DNA from 2 places in the Kitasatospora sp. NPDC052868 genome. Region 2 is predicted to be linked to the other one. Evidence: riboswitches for the same ligand, from Rfam matches in the RefSeq annotation. Region 2 holds a riboswitch; the other holds the start of a gene.
What was found. Region 2 has a riboswitch for cobalamin ahead of ACIGZJ_RS07710 (FecCD family ABC transporter permease). Riboswitches for the same ligand answer to the same signal wherever they lie in the genome.
Positions count from the first base shown of each region.

Region 1: another riboswitch for cobalamin. It lies ahead of ACIGZJ_RS16005 (HoxN/HupN/NixA family nickel/cobalt transporter); the one in region 2 lies ahead of ACIGZJ_RS07710 (FecCD family ABC transporter permease).

Region 1 covers NZ_JBITZW010000008.1:167,151-171,852, reverse strand. Annotated here, with positions in the region: gene ACIGZJ_RS16020 (RNA polymerase sigma factor) at 123-602, shown strand; gene ACIGZJ_RS16015 (SRPBCC family protein) at 599-1,078, shown strand; gene ACIGZJ_RS16010 (ArsR/SmtB family transcription factor) at 1,146-1,550, opposite strand; cobalamin riboswitch at 1,646-1,839, shown strand; gene ACIGZJ_RS16005 (HoxN/HupN/NixA family nickel/cobalt transporter) at 1,872-3,011, shown strand; gene ACIGZJ_RS16000 (M24 family metallopeptidase) at 3,088-4,194, shown strand; gene efp (elongation factor P) at 4,278-4,702, shown strand, end outside.
Region 2 covers NZ_JBITZW010000003.1:279,908-284,609, reverse strand. Annotated here, with positions in the region: gene ACIGZJ_RS07725 (CGNR zinc finger domain-containing protein) at 1-7, shown strand, start outside; gene sodX (nickel-type superoxide dismutase maturation protease) at 14-454, opposite strand; gene sodN (superoxide dismutase, Ni) at 640-1,035, shown strand; cobalamin riboswitch at 1,174-1,293, shown strand; gene ACIGZJ_RS07710 (FecCD family ABC transporter permease) at 1,482-2,459, shown strand; gene ACIGZJ_RS07705 (ABC transporter ATP-binding protein) at 2,459-3,241, shown strand; gene ACIGZJ_RS07700 (ABC transporter substrate-binding protein) at 3,250-4,245, shown strand; gene ACIGZJ_RS07695 (nuclear transport factor 2 family protein) at 4,311-4,702, shown strand, end outside.

The DNA.
Region 1 (4,702 bases), on a different contig from region 2:
CGGCGGGCGGACGTTCCCGTGGCGAGCGTCACAGTGGAAAGCGGTGCGGACGAGGGAACGTCCGGCGGTTTCGGCGCCTCTGATCGGACGTGGATGGTCCCGACACCCCAACGGATACCGCCGTGCTGGTCCGTGCCGCCCAGCGCGGCGACCAGCTGGCCGTCAGCGAACTGCTGGAGCTGGTCACACCGTACGTGCGCCGGCTCTGCGGTCCGATCGCGCTGGACGACGGGCCGGACGCGACCCAGGAGGCGCTGATCGCGGTGTTCCGCCGACTGCGCCAGCTCAAGGACCCGGCCGCGCTGTTCGGCTGGGTCCGCTCGATCGCCGTCCGCGAGGCGGTCCGGCATGTGCGGCGGGTCGCCCGCTGCGTCCCCGCCGACCTCTCCGAGCTGCCCCGCCCCGGCGATCCGCAGCTCGCCACCGACATCGAGGACGTCCTCGCCCGGCTCACCCCCGAGCACCGTGCCGTCCTGGTGCTGCGCGACATCGAGGGCCTGGACGAGCGGGCCACCGCCGACCTGCTGGGCGTGGCGACCGGCACCGTGAAGTCCCGGCTGTCCCGGGCCCGACTCAGCTTCCGAAGGGCGTGGCAGCAGTGACCGAGCGCATCCCCTGGCCGGTAGCCGACTTCGACCCGGTCCGCCGCCTGCACGTCATCGCCGCCGCCACCCCGGGCGGCGCCGTCCACGAGACGGTGATCGACGTCCCGTTCGACCAGGTCTGGGCGGTGGCCGCGGACCTGGAGGGCCGACTGCCGCGCTGGCTGCCCGACATCCGGTCGGTCCGCCTCGGCGAGGGCCCGGCGGAGGGCCGCCGGCAGGCCCTGGTGGTCGGCCACTCCCGTCTGCGCGCCCGCTTCGACGTCGAGCAGGCGCCGGGCTGGTGCCTGATGCGCAGCCGCTTCCTACTCGGGGGTCTGGCCGCGAGGCCCGAGTCGGACGGCACCCGCTTCGCCTTCCTCGGGGCGTTCCGGCTGCCCGGCGCGGCCCTGCTCGCCCGCGCCCTCCACCCCGTCACCGAGCCGCTGGCGGACCGTTCGCTGCGCCGCTTCGAACGCCTGGTCCGGGAAGGCTGAGGGCGGTCCGGCTCACGGGTCGGTTCCACACCCGGGCGGGACGGCGCCGAGCGCGGCGGAGGGCGGGTCAGCCCGTGGCGGTGGCCGGTCCGGGCTGCTCGATGACGGGCTCGTGGTGCTCGGCGGCGGCGCACTCGTCGAGCAGGGGGCGCAGGGTGTCGTCCACGAGCCGGTAGCGCACCACGCGTCCGTCCTTGTCGCCGGTGACGGCGCCGGCCGTGCGGAGCAGCCGCAGCGCCTGGGAGACGGCCGGATCGCGCATCCCGGTGGCCACCGCCAGGTCGCTGACGGCGAGCGGGCCGGCCCGGTGCAGGGCGAGCAGCAGGGCGAGTCGGCCGGGATCGGCGAGCAGGGAGAACCGCTCGGCCCAGGAGCGGACGTGCGCGGTGTCGCCGATCGCGGCGATGGCCTCGCAGACCCGGTGCCCGTCGATGGTGCGCCGGCCCTCGCGGTCGGCCGGTACGAGATGCATGGGCCCATTCTTGCAGCCGGCCCGGGTGGCCGCCGGGCTGTGATCCTGGACACCTGCGCAGGTGCGCAGCCTTGCAAGGGTGTTGCGAGGGGCCCTACGGTGTTGCCCGCCGTGGTGTTCGGGAAGACCGGTGACGGACCTTCAGAGGTCCCCAGTCCGGAGCGGCCCTCGCCACTGTGATCGGGGGGAGTCGTCCTATCCACGACGCCACTGGGTGCCTCGCGCACCTGGGAAGGCGGGTACGGACGCCCCGTAAGCCAGGAGACCGGCCACGGCATCTCACGAACGTCATTCCACGAGGTGCTGGAGCGTGATCCCACGATGACCCTGCCCGAAACCGCCGCTGCGCCGGCGCCGTCCGCCGTGCTGCCGTCCTTCCGCTGGCGGCGGGAGGACACGATCCGCACGGCAGGGCTCATGGGGGTGATCCTGGCCATGCACGTGGTGGCCTTCGGGACGCTCGTCTTCCTGGTCGCCCCCCAGGAGTACGCGGTCGGCACCCAGGTCTTCGGGGTGGGCCTGGGTGTCACCGCGTACACGCTCGGCATGCGGCACGCCTTCGACGCGGACCACATCGCGGTGATCGACAACACCACCCGCAAGCTGATGGCGGACGGCAAGCGGCCCGTCTCGGTGGGCTTCTGGTTCGCCCTCGGACACTCCTCGATGGTGGTCCTGATGGCCGCCCTGGTGGCGGGCGGCGCCCAGCTGGCCAACACGCTGATGGACGACGAGTCCGCCACCCACAAGTGGCTCGGAGTGGTCGGCACCACCGCCTCCGGGGCCTTCCTCTACCTGATCGGCGCGCTCAACCTGGTCGCCCTGCTGGGCATCCTGAAGGTGTTCCGGTCGATGCGGGCCGGGCGGTTCGACGAGGCGGAGCTGGAGGAGCACCTCAACGCGCGCGGCTTCCTGGCCCGGGTGCTGAACCGGGCCACCCGCTCGATCACCCGGCCCGGCCAGATGTTCCCGGTGGGCATGGTCCTCGGCCTCGGCTTCGACACCGCGACCGAGGTGACGCTGATGGTGATGGCCGGCTCCGGCGCGGCGGCGGGCCTGCCCTGGTACGCGATCGTCTGCCTGCCGCTGCTGTTCGCGGCGGGGATGAGCCTGTTCGACACCCTGGACGGGACGTTCATGAACTTCGCCTACCAGTGGGCGTTCTCCAACCCGGTGCGCAAGGTGTTCTACAACCTGACCATCACCGGGCTGTCGATCGCGGTGGCCTTCGTCATCGGCACGATCGAGCTGGTCGGGGTGCTGCACGAGAAGCTGGATCTGACCGACCCGGTCAGCGGGTGGATCGCGGAGCTGTCGCTGGACAACGTCGGCTACGTGCTCGTCGGCCTCTTCGTGGTGGTCTGGGGCGCGGCGATCGCGTACTGGCGGCTGGCCAGGGTCGAACAGCGCTGGACCCCGTCCCCGGACGGGGCTCCGGCTCCGGCTCCGACGGAGGTCTGAGGCCGCCCGGGGCGGGGGCTGCCCGGTCGGGTCTGCTCGGCGGGCGGATCGGGGTGGGGCTCCGTAGGCTCGACGCATGGCTGATGCGTACGCGGGCCGGCGGGAGCGGCTGAGGGAGCACTGCAGTGCGTCCGGGGCCGATGCGGCGCTGATCACCCGGCCGGCGAACGTCCGGTACCTGACCGGATGCCCGCCGTGCGGGGCGAGTGTGCTGCTCACCCGGGAGCGGGTGGTGCTGGCCCTGCCGGACGACCTGCCGCCGGACGACACCGGGGACCGCGCGATCGGCGAGGACCTCACCCAGCTGCCGGTGGCCGCCGGCGCGGACACCGTGCTGGCCGCGGCCGCCGCGGCCGTCCGGCTGCGGGTCGCGGACCTGGCGGTCGAGGAGCACGACCTGACCGTCAGCCGGCACCGCGCGGTGGCCGGGCTGGCCGAGGGCGTCCGGCTGGCGGACCTGGCGCAGGCCGTCGAACGGCTGCGCGCGGTCAAGGACGAGCACGAGATCGCCGACCTGCGGATCGCGGCCGAGATCGCCGACCAGGCGCTCGGCGAGCTGCTGGAGTCGATCCTCGTCGGCCGCACCGAGCGGCACCTGGCGATGGAGCTGGAGCGCCGGATGATCGACCACGGCGCCGACCGGGCGGCCTTCCCGGTCTCCGTCGGCACCGGCAGCCACTCCGGGCAGCAGGCCCACCAGCCCACCGACCGCCGGGTCGAGGAGGGCGACTTCCTCACCGTCGTGCTCGGTGCCCAGTACCGCGGCTACGGCGTCTCCACCGCCCGGACCTTCGTGATCGGGGCCGCGCCCGCGCCCTGGCAGGTGGAGCTGCACCGGCTGGTGTTCCGGGCCCAGCGGGCCGCCCGGGAGGCGCTCGGCCCGGGCGTGGAGCAGTACGTACCCGACCAGGCCGCCCGGGAGATCCTCCAGGCCGCGGGGCACACCGAGGCCTCTCCCCACCCGGTCGGCCACGGCATCGGGCTGGAGATCCGGGAGGCGCCGCGCCTGGGGCCCTCGGACATGGGTAAACTGGACAGCCGCGTGCCGGTCACCGTCGGTCCTGGGGTCCACCTCCCGGGGAAGGGCGGTGTCCGGATCGAGGACACGCTCGTGGTGCGCCCCCTCGAAGAGGGCGGACCCGAGCTGCTCACCATCACCACCAAGGAGCTCCTCGCCCTGTGACCCGCGGCCGTCGTGCGGCTGCTGCGGGCGGCAGGACGCAACCCTTGGTTCCTTGACAGCTATATCCAGGAGTTAGTGCGCCCGTGGCTTCCACGAACGATCTCAAGAACGGCATGGTCCTCAAGCTGGAGGGCGGCAAGCTCTGGTCCGTCGTCGAGTTCCAGCACGTCAAGCCCGGCAAGGGCCCGGCCTTCGTGCGCACGAAGCTCAAGGAGGTCCTGACGGGCAAGGTCGTCGACAAGACCTTCAACGCCGGCACCAAGGTCGAGACCGCCAATGTCGACAAGCGCGGCATGCAGTTCTCGTACAAGGACGGCGAGAACTTCGTGTTCATGGACACGGACACGTACGACCAGACCACGATCGAGCCCGCCGTCGTCGGCGACGCCGCGAAGTACCTGCTCGAGGGCTTCGAGGCCCTCGTCGCCATGTACGACGGTTCGGCGCTGTACGTCGAGCTCCCCGCCTCGGTCGAGCTGACCATCTCGCACACCGAGCCCGGCGTCCA
Region 2 (4,702 bases):
CGCCTGAGGCCGCTCAGAAGCCGTCCGGGTCCACCCAGACCCCGAGCCGGCGGGCCAGCCCCGGCACCCGGGCCAGCGGGCCGCGGAGCAGCAGCCGCTCCAGCCGTCGACCCGGGGCCAGCCAGGCCGGGCGCGGCCGCAGCCGCAGCAGCACCCGGCCGAGCACCAGCTCGTCCGGCACCGCGCCGTAGCTGCGGCTGTCGCTGTCGATCGGCCGGTTGTCCGACAGCAGCCACCAGCCCTTCGGCCGCCGCGCGTCGGCCCGCTTCACCACCAGCAGGTCCTGCTGGAGCGGGTGGCGGAACACCACCACCGCACCCGGCCTGATCCGCGCGCCGTACCGGACGACCAGCTGGTCGCCCTCGCGCAGGGTGGGCACCATCGAGTCGCCCGCCACGTCGATCAGCCCGAACGGGGCGACACCCCCCGGGGCGCCGCCCTCCGGTTGCACCATCCGCGCCACGACTCCTCCTCCCGGCCCGCCGCGTCCCAGTCTGCCGTACGGACCGTCACCCGCCGATGTCCGGATTGGTCCGGTTCCGGCTCCGCCTTTTGCCCTAGGCCGACTGCCCGACCGCGAAACCGGGTGGCCGGAGGGGTAATCTCGGGCGCGGGAAGACGATCTAAGGAAGGACTCCCATGTTCTCTCGTCTGTTTGCACCGCGTGCCACCGCTCACGCCCACTGTGACCTGCCCTGCGGCGTGTACGACCCGGCGCAGGCCCGGATCGAGGCCGAGTCGGTGAAGGGCACCCAGGAGAAGTACCAGGCCAACGAGGACCCGGCGTTCCGGACCCGGGCCCTGATCATCAAGGAGCAGCGCGCCGAGGCCGTCAAGCACCACATCTCGGTGCTGTGGAGCGACTACTTCAAGGCCCCGCACTTCGAGAAGTACCCGCAGCTGCACCAGCTGATCAACGACACCCTGAAGGCCGCCTCGGCCACCAAGGCGTCGACGGACCCGGCCACCGGCCAGGCCCTGCTCGACCTCATCGCCGAGGTCGACAAGATCTTCTGGGAGACCAAGCAGGCCTGATCGCCGCTCAGCCGCCTTCGACCGCCCCCCTCCGGCCCGCCGGAGGGGGGCGCTCGTGCGTTCCGCGGCGCGCGCAGGCCTCCGGGACGCTCCGAGGAGGTGTCACCCCGGCACCCGGTAAGGGTTGACCGCCCTGAGCGCTTGTTATGCTGCCAGGGCGTCCCCAGGGGGAAGTCCGGTGCGAATCCGGCGCTGACCCGCAACGGTAAACGGAGCCCCGGCCCCGTGAGCCCGATCGCCCTGGGGCGCTGACCTCCCGACAACTCGCCGTGGACTGCGAAGGGATGGCGCTGCGGCACACCCCGGTGCCCCGGCCCGCCGACCCTGCCCGGACCACCGCCCGAGGCTAAGGCGCGCCCCCGTTGAGCACCGCAGCGACCGCACCGCTCCGCCGAATACCCGCCGTGCCGCTGGCCGCCGCCCTGGCCGCGGCGCTCCTGCTGTCCATGGTCTGCGCGGTGGCCCTGGGCGCCGCCGGACTCGGCTGGGACCGGGTACTGCGGCTGCTCGGCGCCGGACTGACGGGTGGTCGGCTGGAGGCCGGGGAGGCCGCCGCGTACGCGATCGTCTGGGAGATCCGGCTGCCGCGGACCGTGCTGGCCGCCGTGGTCGGCGCCGGACTCGCGGCCACCGGCGTCGCGGTCCAGGCGATGGTCCGCAACGCGCTCGCCGACCCGTTCGTGCTCGGCATCTCCTCCGGCGCGGCGGTCGGCGCCAACGCCGTCCTGCTGCTCGGCGCCCTCGCCTCGCTCGGGGTCTGGGCGCTGTCGGTCTCCGCGTTCGGCTCGGCCCTGCTGGCGATGGTGCTGGTGTACGCCGCCGCCCGGTCCGCCTTCGGGCTCACCCCGCTGCGACTGGTGCTCACCGGCACCGCGATGTCCTACGGCTTCTCGGCGGTGACGGCGCTGATGGTGTTCGGCGCCGCCCGCGGGGAGGCGGCCCGCAGCGCGATGATGTGGCTGCTCGGCAGCCTCGGCGGCGCGACCTGGGGCTCGGTGCCGATCGCCGCCGCCACCGTGCTGGCGGGCCTGGCGTACCTGGCCTGCTCGGCCGGACGGCTGGACGCGCTCGCGATGGGCGACGAGACGGCCGCCTCGCTCGGGGTGGACGCCGACCGGCTGCGCCGCGAGCTGTTCGTGGTGACCGCCGCCGTCACCGGCACGGTGGTCGCGGTCAGCGGCGCGATCGGCTTCGTCGGGCTGATGGTGCCGCACCTGACGCGGATGCTGGTCGGCGCCGGGCACCGCCGGGTGCTGCTGGTCGCCCCGCTCGCCGGCGCGCTGCTGCTGGTCTGGGTGGACATCCTCTCGCGGGTGGTGCTCGCCCCCGCCGAACTGCCGGTCGGGGTGGTCACCGCCGTCCTCGGCGTGCCCTGCTTCCTGCTGCTGATGCGCCGTCGCGGCTACACCTTCGGAGGCCGCTGATGGACATCGACCTCGACCGGGTCTCGGTCGACCTCGCCGGGACCCGCCTGGTCCACGACATCACCCTGAGCGCCGCCGCCGGCCGGGTGGTCGGCCTGGTCGGGCCGAACGGCAGCGGCAAGTCGACGCTGCTGCGCTGCGTCTACCGGGCGCTGCGGCCCGCCGCCGGGGCCGTCCGGCTGGGCGGCGCCGACCTGCACGCGCTCGCCCCGCGCGAGGCCGCCCGGCGGGTCGCCGCGCTGCCCCAGGAGCACTCCGCCGAGTTCGACTTCACGGTGGCCGAGGTGGTCGGCATGGGCCGGCTCCCGCACCGCGGCGCCTTCGCCGGACCGACCGCCGGGGACGAGGAGCGCTGCGCCGCGGCGCTGCGCCGGGCCGGCGCGGACCACCTGGCCGGGCGCGGCTTCCTCAGCCTGTCCGGCGGCGAGAAGCAGCGGGTGCTGATCGCCCGCGCGCTCGTCCAGGAGCCGCGGGTGCTGGTGCTGGACGAGCCCACCAACCACCTGGACATCGCGCACCAGTTGGAGGTGCTGGCGCTCGTCCGGGAGGCCGGTCCGACCGTGCTCACCGCGCTGCACGACCTCAACCTGGCGGCCGGCCACTGCGATCTGCTGTACGTGATCGAGGCGGGCCGGATCGTGGCCTCGGGGCCGCCCGCCGAAGTGCTCCGACCCGACCTGCTGGCCGAGGTGTTCGGCGTGCGCGCCACCCCCGTACGGCATCCGCTGACCGGCGCCGTCCATCTGCTCCTCGACCGCCTCGACCGGCTCGACCGACCCTAGGACCTCCCATGCGCACCAAGGCCGTTGCCGCCGCCGCCCTGCTCACCTTCGCCCTGACCGCCTGCGGCGCGGAGATCGCCCCCGCCGGCGATGCCGCCGCCGGCTCCGCCCACTACCCGGTGACCGTCGAGAACTGCGGCGCCAAGGCGGTCTTCAAGGCGAAGCCCGCCCGGGCGGTGACCAACGACGTCGGCATCACCGAGCTGATGCTGGCACTCGGACTCGCCGACCGGATGGCCGGCTACGTGATGCCCGACGAGAAGGGCCAGGTGGACAAGGTGGCCTGGAAGGACGGCTACGCGCGGACCAGCTGGCTCTCCAAGCAGCAGATCACCAAGGAGATCGTGCTGGAGGCCCGGGCCGACCTGGTCTTCGCCGGCTGGCACTACGGCTTCGACGACGCCGACGGCTTCACCCCGCAGGCCCTCGCCGGGCTCGGCATCGACTCCTACGTGCTCAGCGAGTCCTGCCGCAGCGGCAGGGGCCCGGAGCGCGGGGTGATGTCCCCGCTGGACGCGCTCTACACCGATCTGGCCAACCTCGGCGAGATCTTCGACGTCCGCGACCGGGCCGACCGGCTGATCGCGGAGTTCAGGGCCGAGGTCGCCGCCGTACCGCAGCCCGGGCGGCGGCCGAGCGTGTTCCTGTACGACAGCGGCGAGGACAAGCCGTACACCTCCGGGCGGTTCGCCGCACCGGAGGAGATCATCACCAAGGCCGGCGGGAGCAACGTGATGGGCGACCTCGCCGACTCCTGGACCACCGTCGGCTGGGAGAGCGTGGTGCAGCGCAACCCCGAGGTGATCGTGATCAACAACTACGGCGAGACCGGCGCCGAGGCGAAGCGGAGGTTCCTGATGTCCTTCCCCCCGCTGGCCGGGGTCTCCGCGATCAGGAACGACCGGATCTTCGTCCTGGACTACGTCGACCTGGTGGAGAGCCCCCGCAACCCGGCCGCGATCACCGCGCTCGCGGCCTATCTGCGCGGTGTGACGACCGGCTGACCGGCGCCCCGCCGGGCGTAGGCTCGGAGGTACGAGCCGACGGAACCGACCGGAGGAGCGACATCATGACCACCACGGCGCCGCCGCCCGCCTTCGACACCCGGGCGCTGCGCGAGGGGATCGGGCGCGGCGACGCCGAGGCCCTGCTCGCGCTCTACGCCGAGGACGCCGAACTGCGCATGGTCGACCGCACCACCCAGCCCAGCCACCCGCTCGTGGTGCACGGCCGCGCGGCGATCGGCGCGCTGCTGAGCGACGCCTACGGCCGGGAGACCACCCACCGGTTGGAGCAGGTGGTGCTCCAGGACGACCACGTCGCCTTCCTGGAGTCCTGCCGCTATCCCGACGGCATCCGGGTGCTGGTCAGCTCGATCGCCGACCTGCGGGACGGCCGGATCGTCGACCAGACCTCGGTCCAGGCCTGGGACGAGAACAAGTCCTGGGACGACGGCGGACC